Regions from separate parts of the Bacillus sp. FAU18 genome, predicted to be linked through region 2. Evidence: predicted binding sites of a transcription regulator. Region 2 holds the regulator's gene; the other holds the start of a gene.
What was found. The regulator CtsR, encoded in region 2, represses protease genes until heat stress. The targets are predictions, from matches to a motif close to ATGGTCAATAAAGGTCAAACA.

Region 1: clpP (ATP-dependent Clp endopeptidase proteolytic subunit ClpP) is a predicted target of CtsR. The motif match lies at 1,800-1,820, and genes of this name have one in related genera.

The regions. Positions count from the first base shown of each region.
Region 1 covers NZ_JBVYHZ010000004.1:1,408,248-1,416,894, reverse strand. The annotation lists gene malL (oligo-1,6-glucosidase) at 1-422, shown strand, start outside; gene pgmB (beta-phosphoglucomutase) at 419-1,093, shown strand; gene clpP (ATP-dependent Clp endopeptidase proteolytic subunit ClpP) at 1,156-1,749, opposite strand; tRNA gene AC0OMU_RS18440 (tRNA-Arg) at 2,019-2,094, shown strand; gene AC0OMU_RS18435 (IS3 family transposase) at 2,899-3,033, shown strand; gene AC0OMU_RS18430 (hypothetical protein) at 3,998-4,312, shown strand; gene AC0OMU_RS18425 (DUF5819 family protein) at 4,368-5,036, shown strand; gene AC0OMU_RS18420 (DCC1-like thiol-disulfide oxidoreductase family protein) at 5,058-6,407, shown strand; gene AC0OMU_RS18415 (serine hydrolase) at 6,412-7,494, shown strand; gene AC0OMU_RS18410 (DUF3231 family protein) at 7,914-8,426, shown strand; gene AC0OMU_RS18405 (DMT family transporter) at 8,462-8,647, opposite strand, start outside.
Region 2 covers NZ_JBVYHZ010000004.1:94,804-103,450, forward strand. The annotation lists tRNA gene AC0OMU_RS11500 (tRNA-Val) at 23-98, shown strand; tRNA gene AC0OMU_RS11505 (tRNA-Thr) at 103-178, shown strand; tRNA gene AC0OMU_RS11510 (tRNA-Lys) at 215-290, shown strand; tRNA gene AC0OMU_RS11515 (tRNA-Leu) at 297-379, shown strand; tRNA gene AC0OMU_RS11520 (tRNA-Gly) at 420-494, shown strand; tRNA gene AC0OMU_RS11525 (tRNA-Leu) at 509-594, shown strand; tRNA gene AC0OMU_RS11530 (tRNA-Arg) at 604-680, shown strand; tRNA gene AC0OMU_RS11535 (tRNA-Pro) at 708-784, shown strand; tRNA gene AC0OMU_RS11540 (tRNA-Ala) at 792-867, shown strand; rRNA gene AC0OMU_RS11545 (16S ribosomal RNA) at 1,038-2,587, shown strand; rRNA gene AC0OMU_RS11550 (23S ribosomal RNA) at 2,758-5,685, shown strand; rRNA gene rrf (5S ribosomal RNA) at 5,740-5,855, shown strand; gene ctsR (transcriptional regulator CtsR) at 6,096-6,560, shown strand; gene mcsA (protein-arginine kinase activator protein McsA) at 6,574-7,131, shown strand; gene AC0OMU_RS11570 (protein arginine kinase) at 7,131-8,222, shown strand; gene clpC (ATP-dependent protease ATP-binding subunit ClpC) at 8,219-8,647, shown strand, end outside.

The sequences.
Region 1 (8,647 bases), 1.3 Mb from region 2:
GAACACCTATGCAGTGGGATGCCGGAAAACATGCGGGATTCACAGCCGGAGACCCATGGATACCGGTAAATTCCCGCTATCAAGATATCAATGTGAAAGAGTCCTTGGAAGATCAAGATTCGATTTTCTTTTACTATCAGAAGCTCATTCAATTACGAAAGCAATATAAGATTATGATATATGGCGATTATCAGCTGTTGCAGGAGAATGATCCGCAGGTCTTTTCTTACCTCCGAGAATATCGAGGGGAAAAGCTTCTTGTCGTTGTGAATTTATCGGAAGAAAAGGCTCTGTTCGAAGCGCCTCCAGAACTGATTCATGAGCGTTGGAAAGTGCTGATTTCAAACTATCCGCAGGAGCGGGCTGACTTAAAGAGTATTAGCCTCAAACCTTATGAAGCTGTGATGGTCATTAGTATATGAAAGCGGTCATTTTTGATTTAGACGGAGTGATAACAGATACGGCTGAATATCATTTTCTCGCTTGGAAGCACATCGCAGAACAAATCAATATCCGCTTTGACAGAGACATGAATGAAAGGCTAAAAGGAATCAGCAGAGAAGAGTCACTTGAAAGCATATTGATCTCTGGCGGTGCGGAAACAAAGTATACAAATGCGGAGAAACAAGAACTTATGCATCAGAAAAATCACGATTATCAAACGTTGATCAGCAAATTGACGCCGGAAGATCTTTTACCGGGGATTGGCAGGCTCCTATGTCAATTGAAAAACGAAAATATAAAAATCGGGTTAGCATCTTCAAGTCGCAATGCCCCCGAGATTTTAAGACGATTGGCAATTATCGATGATTTTGATGCCATTGTTGATCCGACGGCTCTTGCGAAGGGGAAGCCTGATCCTGACATCTTTTTAACAGCTGCAGCGATGCTCGATGTTTCCCCTGCTGATTGCGCGGCAATAGAAGACGCAGAAGCAGGCATTTCTGCAATCAAATCTGCGGGGATGTTTGCGGTTGGTGTCGGTCAAGGACAGCCGATGCTTGGTGCTGATTTGGTTGTGAGGCAGACGAATGATTTGACGCTTGAGCTGTTACATGAGGAATGGGAGCAGTATAGAATAAAAAGTGTTTAAGGGAGTCAATTCCTTGAAATGAAAAAAACCTGCAAGAGACGCAGCTCTTGCAGGTTGTGTTATTACTTTTTGTCTTCTGTGTGAGTCAAAATTTTGTCAATCAGGCCGTATTCAAGCGCTTCTTCAGCAGACTTGAAGTTATCACGGTCTGTGTCGCGTTCGATCACTTCAAGCGGCTGGCCAGTACGTTCAGCAAGGACTTTGTTTAATTTGTCGCGAAGCAAGAGAATGCGTTTCGCGGCAATTTCAATTTCTGTCGCCTGACCTTGCGCACCGCCAAGTGGCTGGTGAATCATGACTTCACTGTTTGGAAGCGCATAGCGTTTGCCTTTTTCGCCGGCTGCAAGCAGGAACGCGCCCATTGACGCAGCCATACCGATACAAATTGTAGAAACCTTCGGCTTAATAAACTGCATGGTATCATAGATCGCCATACCGGCTGTAATAGAGCCGCCCGGGCTGTTGATGTAAAGAGAAATTTCTTTTTCAGGGTCTTCTGCTGCTAAGAATAAAAGCTGTGACACGATGGAGTTCGCAACGTTGTCATCAATCGCAGATCCAAGCATGATGATACGATCCTTTAATAGACGAGAATAAATGTCATACGCTCTTTCCCCGCGGTTCGTTTGTTCAATGACTGTAGGTATTAAATTCATAATGCTCCTCCTTCACCTTTTAGGTAAGTATGTAGTTACATGATACATTTTTGGTCAATAAAGGTCAAACAAAAAGCTGGCTTGATATGCAAAGTCGTCTCTTTTTCCCATTTTCCCCAAAAATACAGGGGTTCAAACCATCGTATGTCAGATTGCCAATTAAGATGCTTTGTCTATTTAAAAAACGGCCTCTCGAAATAGAGGGTTGTTATTTGAATGGAATTATCGTATAATTAGTTGTGCTGACGTTCTCATAACGCAGTCATTCTGCGCTCGTAGCTCAGTTGGATAGAGCGGTGGTTTCCGGTACCACGTCTGTCGGGGGTTCGAATCCCTCCGAGCGCGTCCAATAGAACAACAGGAAAGACAAGGGTTTGGCGATTTGCCGCTCTTGTCTTTTTTGTGTGAAGTAATGAAAAACTAAGGATTCTGTTTCCTGTATATATTATAGGAGTAAGAGCTTTCTGATGTGTCAAATATCTTCAGCAGATGTTATAGAGTGCGTACAATCCTAATGCCCTTGAGTGCTTATATAATTTTCGAAATCATTTTTTATACGAAAAAGAGGTTAGAGATCTATAAAAAAGGTTTAAATAAGTTTAATATGAAAAAATAAATACTATCCCTTACAAGTTTAACAGCTCACTTTTCGGCAGTGGCTATCAACTAGTAGGGGATTTTTTATGGCGCGAAAAGGACAACATTTTTACCACTATATGAAAGAAATTAACATGAAAGCCGTCAACTTGCATGTAGAAGGAACTAAAGCGCTGTAACGCGTTATCTGAAGAATAAGGGCTTCAGAGTTCAAACCAGCTCAAAAAATTGGGTAAAAAACGCCGTGGTATTTTGAAGAGCAACGGGGAAAGAATAAAAAGTCAGACAACCTTTTTATAGGATGCCCTAAGACAACGTTTAAAAGCGTTGAGGAAGAACGAGATTATCTAAAGGTACAGGTTGAATAACTAAAAAAACGTTATCCGATTACATGGCTGGCGGTATCGCCAAGGTGTCAAGATAAGGATACTAAAAATGGTGCAAGACTCAAAGGGTTCGAATGGCAAGGTATCAGAGAGATCAGTTGATTAAAGAACACATTATGGCGAATCACCATTCGCGCCCCTTCTATGACTATCCGAATTACTGTAGCTGTTAAAGAAAGAAGGCTTTTCCGTCAACCATAAGCGTGTTGACAGGTTGATGAAAGAGATGAACATCCATCGATCATTCGAAAAAAAGGGACGTTATTCTGGAAGAAAGGCATCGATTGTTCAATCAAACTGACTGAACCGAGAATTTTAAACCAATCGACCTAACCAGCTATATGTAACCGGTATTACCTATATTGTAGTGGACAGCTCCACTCTCTGATCAAGGATCCCAATACACAACAAAAACATATCATAAGCGATTCGAAACCGTTTGTTTGAAGGGCAGTCATTCTCGTAAGGGTAACGGTCTGGATAATGTATGCATCGAATTGTTTTTCTCACACCATACTTTTCTTCATGCCAAATTGAAATAGAGCTACACAAGAACATTAAAGATTATTCAGTTATATCAACGATTCCAGAAAAATTTAAACCAGTGTGCTCCGATAGAATACCGTAACACACTGGTTGCTTAGTTTTTTTATGCTGTCTACTTGACAGGGGTAAGACTAACTAACCTATCGGGTATCTTTTTTACGATTATTTTTATTTTTCGGTGCTATGTAGGTTGGGCCACAAACAAATCCTACAACCATAATAACGACTCCTACCCACCGGACAGCATAAAAATCAGTATCACGTAGGAAGACGAATGAAAATAAGGTAATGATCGTCCCAATAATCACTGCAACTGCCCAGATATTACTTGATTTCCTCATTTAAAAGCTCCTTTATAACTTAATGTTTCAGCTGAGTATTGCGATGTAAAATATAACATACTGTGGATTAAATGGAAAATCCTAAAGGTAATGAATTGATAGCACTATTTTTAACGAATAACAACTCTATTGAATTAATATCTGAATAAAAAAGTTCTTAATACCCATTTTTTTTTTTTGAACTCTATTTACAATACAAAATCTAGTCAAAAAAACTTTACTTTAGTTTAATATTAAACGAATCGTAATAGAATGAATTCGTATAAATGAGGTCATTTTCACCTATAAAATAATATTTTCACATTAATTATAATAATTTGACATATTAAACTTTTATTCCTAATATTGGATTTGAATACAAATAAAAGGAGGAGTTTTGTGAAGCTTAAAAGATTTGTTATAGCTGTTACTATTGGAACTGGAATTCTGGGGTCTGTAATGTATTCGTCGGCTTCGGCAGCAACATTAGAAACAAAAAAAGTTGAACTGGAAAATGTCTCTCAGGAAGGCAAAGATGCTAATGCAGCAGGCATTGGGAACCTAGCTCAAAAAGCCTGGGTTTATGGGACTGAAGCTGCAAAGCATTATGGAGGCAAAGCTTTGAATATGTTTTTAGACAATGGAGGGTTAGGTATAGCTAAGCCTTCAAACGAAGAGGTACAAGATATGGATGTTATTTTTGACAAAAAATAATTTATAAGGAAGGGGGATTATTATAGTCCCCCTTTTTTTAATAGAGGGGATTTTGATGAATAAAAATAAAACTTTTATTATTGGTTTGTTGTTTATTTTATTAGTTACTTTCGTTGTACATTTCTTTTTAATTTTGTCTACTGTATTACCCCCTAATCCGTTAGCTCTTGCGGTCAAACCTGTTTCTGATCGTTACACAAATACTTTATTCCAACAGAATTGGCATCTATTTGCGCCGGATCCTATTACAACTAATACAAATATATATATGAAGGTTGATACTGGAAAAGCGAGGGGAAAGAACGAGTGGATTGACATTTCTACCCCCTTAAAAGACCAAAATCACACTAAAATCGTAACCCCTTACAATCGAATTGTTAGAATTATAGATGGGCTTTCTTCTGATATTTTTGGAACTAATCAAGATGATGTCATTTTTCAATACTTAAAAAAAGCAGCTGAAAATGATAAACAGGTAAAAGCTATAACAAAAGAGATAGAGAAGAGCCAAAAGATTGGCGAGGAAAATGTGTATCGTTATGCAAGTTCGTATGCTAAATCAATTTATAATCCTAAAACAATAAAAAGAATAAGAGTAAGAATAGATACAGTGAAACCGATTCCGTTTTCTCTACGGGATAACAATGATAAAGGTGAGAAATTAGAACAAAGCACTACATTTAAATGGAAAACGTTCAATAATAAAGTGGTTCCATTTTTTTAATGAGAGTGGAGGAACAATATTATGAATAACAGTATCACTAACAGAGTTATCTCCTATTTTGCAAAAGAACGTTTTTATATTGGGGTGAGCTTGCTTCGTATTGTATTTGGTTTGCTCATTTTATATTTTTATTTAATTCATTATAATCAAAGGTATTTCTTGTTCTCCGATTATGGTATCAATACATTTCATAATGTTATGAAACCAACTACATATTCATTGTATAATGTAACTTCATCCTTAAAATACTTTGATGCGATATATCACGTTGGCATTGTGTCAGCAATTCTATTTACTCTAGGTTTTAAAGGCCGGCTCATGGGCATCTTGAATTATGTTTTGTTCTATTCATTATATGTTCGTTTCTCATATATTGGGGACGGTGGCGACAATTTAATGGCAATTACACTTTTTTATCTCTTGTTTGCAAATACTACAAAGTATTTTTCTATAGATGCAGCGTTACGAAAAAAAGTGGCTTATGTATCTGACTGTAGGAAAACTACCGCTAATATTATTCAGTACTTTGTTGTTTTGTTTTGTATAATGCAAGTTTGTATTGTATATGTTACGTCTGCTATTTATCAAATTATGGGTGAAACTTGGAATAATGGAACAGCTTTATACTATATATCACAAGTTAAAACGGTTGCGATGCCTTTTCTTCAGTCAGTAGTTAGTCAACACATCTATTTAAGCGTCGTGATTTGTTATTCTAGTGTATTATTAAAAATTGCTTTTCCTTTTCTTATTATAAACAAAAAAACAAAATGGCTTGCTGTCTTAATGGTTTGTTTACTACATTTAGGTATTGCATTTGGAATGGGTTTATATTCATTCTCTATTGTCATGATTGCGATTGAATTGGTGATTTTTACCGATAAGGAGTACAATCGCTTATTCTTTAGTTATCAGCAATTGAGACATAAGCTTAATTGGATGGTAAGGAAAAAATTAATGCGAAAATTTCAAGCTCACTGGAAAATGACTGTATACTATGATGCATGGTGCCCGTTATGTACTAAAACGAAAAAACGTATCAAGAGGGCGGACTGGCTCAATTTAATTGTTTTCGAATCCTTTCGTGATGAGACATCAACTATTAATGATGAGATAGGTATAGAAGAATTAGAAAAACGAATGCATGGAAAGACGTTGGAAAAGGGCATCGTCTCTGGTGCAGATACTTTTATCGAAATAAGCAAGCGGGTTATTCTGCTATGGGTATTGTATATGATACTCCTCTTGGCTAAGTTGTTTCATGTTAGCGATAGGATATATGATTTGATTGCCTCAAAAAGAAAAATAATTCCTTATGGGCAATGTAATCATGGGGCATGCGGCCTCAATCAGAAGCAGAGAAAGGGGTAATAGTTTGTTCCTCATTGTTTTAATACTAATAGTAGCTGTTTTTATATTCGGTTTTTTTGGCCTAGCGGCATTTTTGAAAAGAAAGGATCGAAATAGAACGGTTGAGGATTTGACACGTTTTATGTTATCTCACCCTGAGCGCTTTTCGCTGACTGTTATACAAAATGATCAAATCCTTTTAAATCATAATGGAAGTAAGATGTTTCCCTTAGCCAGTACAGTGAAAATCCTTTTTTTGCTAGCATTTGTACATGAGGCAAGAAAAAATCAGATAAGTTTCAATGATACTGTCAGTATCATTGAAATAGATAAATTTTATATTCCGAATACCGACGGAGGAGCACACGATAATTGGAAGAGCAAAGAGAATATTGGTCAAATTGTGACGATGAAAGAAGTGCTCATTGGTATGATGAGATACAGTTCAAATGCATGTACTGATTATATTTACTTAAGGATCGGTAAAGACAATATCCAAAAAATAGTTGATATATATTTACCTGATAATCACACGCCTGTTTTTTCTATAAACTCTTCGATGTTAGTCGCTCCTTATCTAAAAAAATATGAAAAGAAAAAAACGAAAGAAATCTCTGGTTATATGAAAGAGATGAAGCAAAAATATTTCATGGATATTTCAGGAGAAACTTTCGATGCCCTTGTGCATGGTAAAGCTGATTCGTTAATATCCTCACTTTCTTCTGCTAATCATATTGATATACAAAGGGAGTTCACGAAGAAACTTCCATCTTCATCTAGTGAAAACTACGCCAGATTAATGTATCGTCTGGGAACCGGGGACCTTTTAAGTGAAGTGGAAAAAGGAATATTAGATGAGATAACAGGACCGCCGAACCTTCAAGAAAACCGTATTTGGTATAAAGGAGGCTCTACCTTATTTGTTATGACGTCGGCTATTTTTAAAGAAACTGCGTCAGATTCCATCTCATTGGCCTTTTTTATTGAGGACATGACTCGTTTAGATATGTTATGGATTGATCATGTTTATCAGCCATTTCTTCAAAAGATAACTAACGACCCCTTATTTCGACAACAATTAATAGCTGATTTAAAGGGAAAATTATAATAATGTTGAATAACGGTACTTTAAAATAAAACCGTCAAATTTACAGATTTAATGTAAAGGAAAATCACAATACGCAAACATTCAATTCATTTTAATTTTGGTTAAACTTGTAAATCAATATGGGTAACATAGTAATTATAACTAATGAAAATGAAACGTTTAGAAAAGTGTATTATATATTTAAGGATAATAAATATATAATATGAAGTTCTTTAATGGTTTCCGGTACCACGTCTGTCGGGGGTTCGAATCCCTCCGAGCGCGTCCAATAGAACAACAGGAAAGACAAGGGTTTGGCGATTTGCCGCTCTTGTCTTTTTTGTTTTGTTTCATAAATCTTTCTTGCTGAAACATAAATTTTCCTCCTACCGGGCACGTTATGGAATGTATGCGATATTGAATTTGCGAGGAGGATGAACATGGGTATTTTAAGCGGAAATCCGCAGGATGAACCGATGCATTATGGTGAGGTATTCGGCTTGTGGAGTTATGTGATGGCGGGCAATAAAATGGTCGGCAATTACCAAATGCTATTGAATCATGTCGGTGATGACGACCTGAAGAAGCTGCTTCGTGAGTCTATTGAAAAATGCCAAGATGAAATCAAACAGGTCAGCACGCTCCTGAAAGAAAACGGGGTGGCGCTGCCGCCGGCTTCTCCTGAACCGCCGACAGCAGATCTTAACGATATTCCGCCTGGCGCACGGTTTCTCGATCCGGATGTGGCGGCCTCCGCGGCAGCAGCAAATGCTGCAGGTCTTGTGACATGCAGCAAAATGATGGGGCAATCGATTCGTGAGGATATTGCGATGATGTTTGGGCAATTTCATATGTCGAAAGCGGCAACCGGCGCAAAATACTTAAGGCTGCTAAAAAACAAAGGCTGGCTCATCCCGCCGCCGCTTCATCTTCAAAAACATCACGAAGCTTAATAGCAAAGGCATATACAGCTGTATATGCCTTTATTTTATGAAGATGACGTAAGACGCAGGCCGATGACGCCGGCTAGAATAAGGCAAAGTGAAATCACCTGTGAAAGCTGAAACCGCTCCTTAAACCAGATGAACCCGACCGCCGAAACGCCAATGCTTCCAATGCCAGTCCAGACGGCATAAGCGACTCCGGCAGGCAGGACCATCATTGCTTGGGAAAG
Region 2 (8,647 bases):
AATTGCACGTTAGTGCAATTATGGAGGATTAGCTCAGCTGGGAGAGCATCTGCCTTACAAGCAGAGGGTCGGCGGTTCGAGCCCGTCATCCTCCACCATTATGCCGGTGTAGCTCAATTGGTAGAGCAACTGACTTGTAATCAGTAGGTTGGGGGTTCAAGTCCTCTTGCCGGCACCACTTTTATATGATATAATACTCAAGTCTCTTGTAGAAGAGCCATTAGCTCAGTTGGTAGAGCATCTGACTTTTAATCAGAGGGTCGAAGGTTCGAGTCCTTCATGGCTCACCATTTTACGCGGGTGTGGCGGAATTGGCAGACGCGCTAGACTTAGGATCTAGTGTCTTTATGACGTGGGGGTTCAAGTCCCTTCACCCGCATTATATAGGATAACAGTTAGAAAAACTGGACATCCTGTCTGCGGAAGTAGTTCAGTGGTAGAACACCACCTTGCCAAGGTGGGGGTCGCGGGTTCGAATCCCGTCTTCCGCTCCAACTATACCATCCACGCCGGGGTGGTGGAATTGGCAGACACACAGGACTTAAAATCCTGCGGTAGGTGACTACCGTGCCGGTTCAAGTCCGGCCCTCGGCATTATGTTTTGCGCCCGTAGCTCAATTGGATAGAGCGTTTGACTACGGATCAAAAGGTTAGGGGTTCGACTCCTCTCGGGCGCGCCATATCTTTTAATAGAATAGATGGGAAATCGGGAAGTAGCTCAGCTTGGTAGAGCACATGGTTTGGGACCATGGGGTCGCAGGTTCGAATCCTGTCTTCCCGACCATTTTTATGGGGCCTTAGCTCAGCTGGGAGAGCGCCTGCTTTGCACGCAGGAGGTCAGCGGTTCGATCCCGCTAGGCTCCACCAAAAGTTTTTTAAAAAAGTTGTTGACTTTGAAGAAGTGATATTGTATACTAACAAAGTTGCTTTAACAAAGCGGACAAAAAATGATCTTTGAAAACTAAACAAGACAAAACGTACCTGTTAATTCAGTTTTTAAAAATCGCACAGCGATGTGCGTAGTCAGTCAAACTACTTTATCGGAGAGTTTGATCCTGGCTCAGGACGAACGCTGGCGGCGTGCCTAATACATGCAAGTCGAGCGGACAGATGGGAGCTTGCTCCCTGATGTTAGCGGCGGACGGGTGAGTAACACGTGGGTAACCTGCCTGTAAGACTGGGATAACTCCGGGAAACCGGGGCTAATACCGGATGGTTGTTTGAACCGCATGGTTCAAACATAAAAGGTGGCTTCGGCTACCACTTACAGATGGACCCGCGGCGCATTAGCTAGTTGGTGAGGTAATGGCTCACCAAGGCTACGATGCGTAGCCGACCTGAGAGGGTGATCGGCCACACTGGGACTGAGACACGGCCCAGACTCCTACGGGAGGCAGCAGTAGGGAATCTTCCGCAATGGACGAAAGTCTGACGGAGCAACGCCGCGTGAGTGATGAAGGTTTTCGGATCGTAAAGCTCTGTTGTTAGGGAAGAACAAGTACCGTTCAAATAGGGCGGTACCTTGACGGTACCTAACCAGAAAGCCACGGCTAACTACGTGCCAGCAGCCGCGGTAATACGTAGGTGGCAAGCGTTGTCCGGAATTATTGGGCGTAAAGGGCTCGCAGGCGGTTTCTTAAGTCTGATGTGAAAGCCCCCGGCTCAACCGGGGAGGGTCATTGGAAACTGGGGAACTTGAGTGCAGAAGAGGAGAGTGGAATTCCACGTGTAGCGGTGAAATGCGTAGAGATGTGGAGGAACACCAGTGGCGAAGGCGACTCTCTGGTCTGTAACTGACGCTGAGGAGCGAAAGCGTGGGGAGCGAACAGGATTAGATACCCTGGTAGTCCACGCCGTAAACGATGAGTGCTAAGTGTTAGGGGGTTTCCGCCCCTTAGTGCTGCAGCTAACGCATTAAGCACTCCGCCTGGGGAGTACGGTCGCAAGACTGAAACTCAAAGGAATTGACGGGGGCCCGCACAAGCGGTGGAGCATGTGGTTTAATTCGAAGCAACGCGAAGAACCTTACCAGGTCTTGACATCCTCTGACAATCCTAGAGATAGGACGTCCCCTTCGGGGGCAGAGTGACAGGTGGTGCATGGTTGTCGTCAGCTCGTGTCGTGAGATGTTGGGTTAAGTCCCGCAACGAGCGCAACCCTTGATCTTAGTTGCCAGCATTCAGTTGGGCACTCTAAGGTGACTGCCGGTGACAAACCGGAGGAAGGTGGGGATGACGTCAAATCATCATGCCCCTTATGACCTGGGCTACACACGTGCTACAATGGACAGAACAAAGGGCAGCGAAACCGCGAGGTTAAGCCAATCCCACAAATCTGTTCTCAGTTCGGATCGCAGTCTGCAACTCGACTGCGTGAAGCTGGAATCGCTAGTAATCGCGGATCAGCATGCCGCGGTGAATACGTTCCCGGGCCTTGTACACACCGCCCGTCACACCACGAGAGTTTGTAACACCCGAAGTCGGTGAGGTAACCTTTTAGGAGCCAGCCGCCGAAGGTGGGACAGATGATTGGGGTGAAGTCGTAACAAGGTAGCCGTATCGGAAGGTGCGGCTGGATCACCTCCTTTCTAAGGATATTATACGGAATATAAGACCTTGGGTCTTATAAACAGAACGTTCCCTGTCTTGTTTAGTTTTGAAGGATCATTCCTTCGAAACGTGTTCTTTGAAAACTAGATAACAGTAGACATCACATTCAATTAGTAACACAAGATATCACATAGTGATTCTTTTTAACGGTTAAGTTAGAAAGGGCGCACGGTGGATGCCTTGGCACTAGGAGCCGATGAAGGACGGGACGAACACCGATATGCTTCGGGGAGCTGTAAGCAAGCTTTGATCCGGAGATTTCCGAATGGGGAAACCCACCACTCGTAATGGAGTGGTATCCATATCTGAATTCATAGGATATGAGAAGGCAGACCCGGGGAACTGAAACATCTAAGTACCCGGAGGAAGAGAAAGCAAATGCGATTCCCTGAGTAGCGGCGAGCGAAACGGGATTAGCCCAAACCAAGAGGCTTGCCTCTTGGGGTTGTAGGACACTCTGTACGGAGTTACAAAAGAACGAGGTAGATGAAGAGGTCTGGAAAGGCCCGCCATAGGAGGTAACAGCCCTGTAGTCAAAACTTCGTTCTCTCCTGAGTGGATCCTGAGTACGGCGGAACACGTGAAATTCCGTCGGAATCCGGGAGGACCATCTCCCAAGGCTAAATACTCCCTAGTGACCGATAGTGAACCAGTACCGTGAGGGAAAGGTGAAAAGCACCCCGGAAGGGGAGTGAAAGAGATCCTGAAACCGTGTGCCTACAAGTAGTCAGAGCCCGTTAACGGGTGATGGCGTGCCTTTTGTAGAATGAACCGGCGAGTTACGATCCCGTGCAAGGTTAAGCAGAAGATGCGGAGCCGCAGCGAAAGCGAGTCTGAATAGGGCGCATGAGTACGTGGTCGTAGACCCGAAACCAGGTGATCTACCCATGTCCAGGGTGAAGTTCAGGTAACACTGAATGGAGGCCCGAACCCACGCACGTTGAAAAGTGCGGGGATGAGGTGTGGGTAGGGGTGAAATGCCAATCGAACCTGGAGATAGCTGGTTCTCTCCGAAATAGCTTTAGGGCTAGCCTCAAGGTAAGAGTCTTGGAGGTAGAGCACTGATTGGACTAGGGGCCCCTACCGGGTTACCGAATTCAGTCAAACTCCGAATGCCAATGACTTATCCTTGGGAGTCAGACTGCGAGTGATAAGATCCGTAGTCGAAAGGGAAACAGCCCAGACCGCCAGCTAAGGTCCCAAAGTATACGTTAAGTGGAAAAGGATGTGGAGTTGCTTAGACAACCAGGATGTTGGCTTAGAAGCAGCCACCATTTAAAGAGTGCGTAATAGCTCACTGGTCGAGTGACTCTGCGCCGAAAATGTACCGGGGCTAAACGTATCACCGAAGCTGCGGACTGTTCTTCGAACAGTGGTAGGAGAGCGTTCTAAGGGCTGTGAAGCCAGACCGGAAGGACTGGTGGAGCGCTTAGAAGTGAGAATGCCGGTATGAGTAGCGAAAGAGGGGTGAGAATCCCCTCCACCGAATGCCTAAGGTTTCCTGAGGAAGGCTCGTCCGCTCAGGGTTAGTCGGGACCTAAGCCGAGGCCGAAAGGCGTAGGCGATGGACAACAGGTTGATATTCCTGTACCACCTCCTCACCATTTGAGCAATGGGGGGACGCAGGAGGATAGGGTAAGCGCGGTATTGGATATCCGCGTCCAAGCAGTTAGGCTGGGAAATAGGCAAATCCGTTTCCCATAAGGCTGAGCTGTGATGGCGAGCGAAATATAGTAGCGAAGTTCCTGATTCCACACTGCCAAGAAAAGCCTCTAGCGAGGTGAGAGGTGCCCGTACCGCAAACCGACACAGGTAGGCGAGGAGAGAATCCTAAGGTGATCGAGAGAACTCTCGTTAAGGAACTCGGCAAAATGACCCCGTAACTTCGGGAGAAGGGGTGCTCTGTTAGGGTGCAAGCCCGAGAGAGCCGCAGTGAATAGGCCCAGGCGACTGTTTAGCAAAAACACAGGTCTCTGCGAAGCCGTAAGGCGAAGTATAGGGGCTGACGCCTGCCCGGTGCTGGAAGGTTAAGAGGAGCGCTTAGCGTAAGCGAAGGTGCGAATTGAAGCCCCAGTAAACGGCGGCCGTAACTATAACGGTCCTAAGGTAGCGAAATTCCTTGTCGGGTAAGTTCCGACCCGCACGAAAGGCGCAACGATCTGGGCACTGTCTCAACGAGAGACTCGGTGAAATTATAGTACCTGTGAAGATGCAGGTTACCCGCGACAGGACGGAAAGACCCCGTGGAGCTTTACTGCAGCCTGATATTGAATGTTGGTACAGCTTGTACAGGATAGGTAGGAGCCTTGGAAACCGGAGCGCCAGCTTCGGTGGAGGCATCGGTGGGATACTACCCTGGCTGTATTGACCTTCTAACCCGCCGCCCTTATCGGGCGGGGAGACAGTGTCAGGTGGGCAGTTTGACTGGGGCGGTCGCCTCCTAAAAGGTAACGGAGGCGCCCAAAGGTTCCCTCAGAATGGTTGGAAATCATTCGCAGAGTGTAAAGGCACAAGGGAGCTTGACTGCGAGACCTACAAGTCGAGCAGGGACGAAAGTCGGGCTTAGTGATCCGGTGGTTCCGCATGGAAGGGCCATCGCTCAACGGATAAAAGCTACCCCGGGGATAACAGGCTTATCTCCCCCAAGAGTCCACATCGACGGGGAGGTTTGGCACCTCGATGTCGGCTCATCGCATCCTGGGGCTGTAGTCGGTCCCAAGGGTTGGGCTGTTCGCCCATTAAAGCGGTACGCGAGCTGGGTTCAGAACGTCGTGAGACAGTTCGGTCCCTATCCGTCGCGGGCGCAGGAAATTTGAGAGGAGCTGTCCTTAGTACGAGAGGACCGGGATGGACGCACCGCTGGTGTACCAGTTGTTCTGCCAAGGGCATCGCTGGGTAGCTATGTGCGGACGGGATAAGTGCTGAAAGCATCTAAGCATGAAGCCCCCCTCAAGATGAGATTTCCCATTCCGCAAGGAAGTAAGATCCCTGAAAGATGATCAGGTTGATAGGTCTGAGGTGGAAGTGTGGCGACACATGGAGCTGACAGATACTAATCGATCGAGGACTTAACCATATTTTGAATGATGTCACACCTGTTATCTAGTTTTGAGAGAACACTCTCAATTTGTTTGGTGGCGATAGCGAAGAGGTCACACCCGTTCCCATACCGAACACGGAAGTTAAGCTCTTCAGCGCCGATGGTAGTCGGGGGTTTCCCCCTGTGAGAGTAGGACGCCGCCAAGCAAGCTTAAACCCAGCTCATTGAGCTGGGTTTTTTGTATTTTGGTTTATTGGTATCATAAAATTCCACTTAACTGTATAATATAATAACTTTATACCGAATTTTAAATCAGCAATCAGGTTTTGTGGACCGGGAAAATGGAAATAATAAAGGATAGAGCGAGAAAGTTGAAAATTCTCGAGAAACGGCTTATAGTAAGATTAAAGTCAAATATAGTCAAAGTCAGTAAAGGAGGGGGTTGAGTGGGACATAATATTTCTGACATCATTGAACAATATTTAAAACGAGTGTTAGATCAAAATGGCAAGGAAATTTTAGAGATTAAACGAAGTGAAATTGCAGATAAATTTCAATGCGTTCCTTCCCAAATAAATTATGTCATCAACACCAGATTTACAAGCGAAAGAGGATATATTGTTGAGAGCAAACGCGGGGGCGGCGGTTACATCAGAATCATTAAAATTAAAATGAACAATGAAGTTGTCCTGATCAATAATATTATTTCTCAAATTAATACCCATTTGTCTCAAGCAGCCTCTGATGACATTATTTTAAGGCTATTAGAAGACAAGGTAATTTCAGAAAGAGAAGCAAAAATGATGGTCAGCGTAATGGACCGCTCAGTTTTACACATTGACTTGCCTGAACGTGATGAATTAAGAGCGAGAATGATGAAGGCAATGCTGACTTCTTTAAAATTAAAATAAGCGGGTGAAAAGATTGATTTGTCAAGAGTGCCACGAGAGACCAGCCACTTTTCACTTTACAAAGGTTGTTAACGGAGAAAAAATAGAAGTTCATATTTGTGAACAATGTGCCAAAGAAAATAGTGATTCATATGGTATAAGTGCAAATCAGGGTTTCTCTATTCATAATTTACTTTCGGGTTTACTGAACATGGATTCTTCATTTCAAAATGCAGGAACTCAAATGTTCAGTCACTCGGAGCAAATATCTGCTTGTCCGAAATGCGGAATGACTTTTCAGCAATTCAGAAAAATTGGCCGTTTTGGATGTTCTGAATGTTACAAAACATTTCATAGCAACATTACACCAATCCTACGTAAAGTGCACAGCGGAAACACTGTGCATGCAGGTAAGATACCGAAACGAATAGGCGGCAATCTTCATGTCAGACGGCAGATTGATATGCTAAAAAAGGAATTAGAATCCTTAATCCATCAAGAAGAATTTGAAAATGCAGCTCATGTAAGAGATCAAATTCGTTCATTAGAACAATCACTCAAAAGTACAGATAGTGAGGAGGAACAGGAGTAATGTCGCTAAAGCATTTTATTCAGGACGCACTAAGCAGTTGGATGAAGCAGAAAGGACCTGAAAGTGACATTGTACTCAGCAGCCGCATACGTTTAGCAAGGAACTTTGAGCATATTCGGTTCCCTACGCGGTATTCCAATGAAGAAGCCTCATCCATCATACAGCAATTTGAAGATCAGTTTTCAGAGCAAGAAATTCCCGGAATCGGCAAATTTGTTTTGATTAGAATGAATGATGCACAGCCTTTAGAGAAGCGTGTACTTGTTGAAAAACATCTAATCAGTCCGAATCTGACAGAGTCTCCTTTTGGCGGCTGTTTGCTTTCTGAAAATGAGGAAGTAAGCGTCATGCTAAATGAAGAGGACCATATTAGAATTCAGTGTCTTTTCCCTGGATTTCAGCTTTTAGAAGCAATGAAAGCCGCAAACCAGGTCGACGACTGGATCGAAGAAAAAGTTGATTATGCATTCAATGAGCAAAGAGGATACTTAACCAGCTGTCCTACAAACGTAGGTACAGGTTTAAGGGCTTCGGTCATGATGCATCTGCCGGCACTAGTTTTAACTAGGCAAATAAATCGAATTATACCGGCAATTAATCAATTAGGCTTAGTTGTTAGAGGAATTTATGGGGAAGGCAGCGAAGCAGTAGGGAATATCTTTCAAATTTCAAATCAGATCACGCTTGGTAAGTCAGAGCAGGATATTGTAGAGGATCTTAACAGTGTTGCTGCTCAGTTGATTGAACAAGAACGATCTGCCCGAGAAGCGATTTATCAAACTTCTAAAATCGAACTTGAGGATCGGGTATATCGGTCTTATGGGGTCTTGTCTAATTGCCGGATGATAGAATCGAAAGAAACTGCAAAGTGCCTTTCAGATGTTCGGTTAGGCATAGACCTAGGCATTATAAAAGGACTTTCAAGCAACATACTTAACGAACTTATGATTTTGACGCAGCCAGGATTTTTACAGCAATACTCGGGAGGCGCTTTGCGTCCGAACGAAAGGGACATTCGAAGAGCGGCTCTCATCAGAGAACGGCTTCACTTAGAAATGAATGGGAAAAGACAGGAGGATGAATCGATATGATGTTTGGAAGATTTACAGAACGAGCTCAAAAAGTACTGGCGCTAGCACAGGAAGAAGCACTTCGGTTAGGTCATAATAACATTGGCACTGAGCATATTTTATTAGGACTGGTAAGAGAAGGAGAGGGCATTGCTGCTAAAGCTCTTCAAGCGCTTGGACTCGGTTCAGATAAAATTCAGAAAGAAGTAGAAAGTTTGATCGGGCGCGGGCAGGAAATGTCTCAAACGATTCATTATACTCCTAGAGCTAAAAAAGTCATTGAGCTTTCAATGGATGAAGCAAGAAAACTCGGTCATTCTTATGTTGGAACAGAACATATTCTTCTTGGTCTGATTCGTGAAGGAGAAGGTGTTGCTGCGAGAGTTCTGAATAATCTCGGTGTCAGCTTAAATAAAGCAAGACAGCAGGTGCTCCAGCTTCTAGGA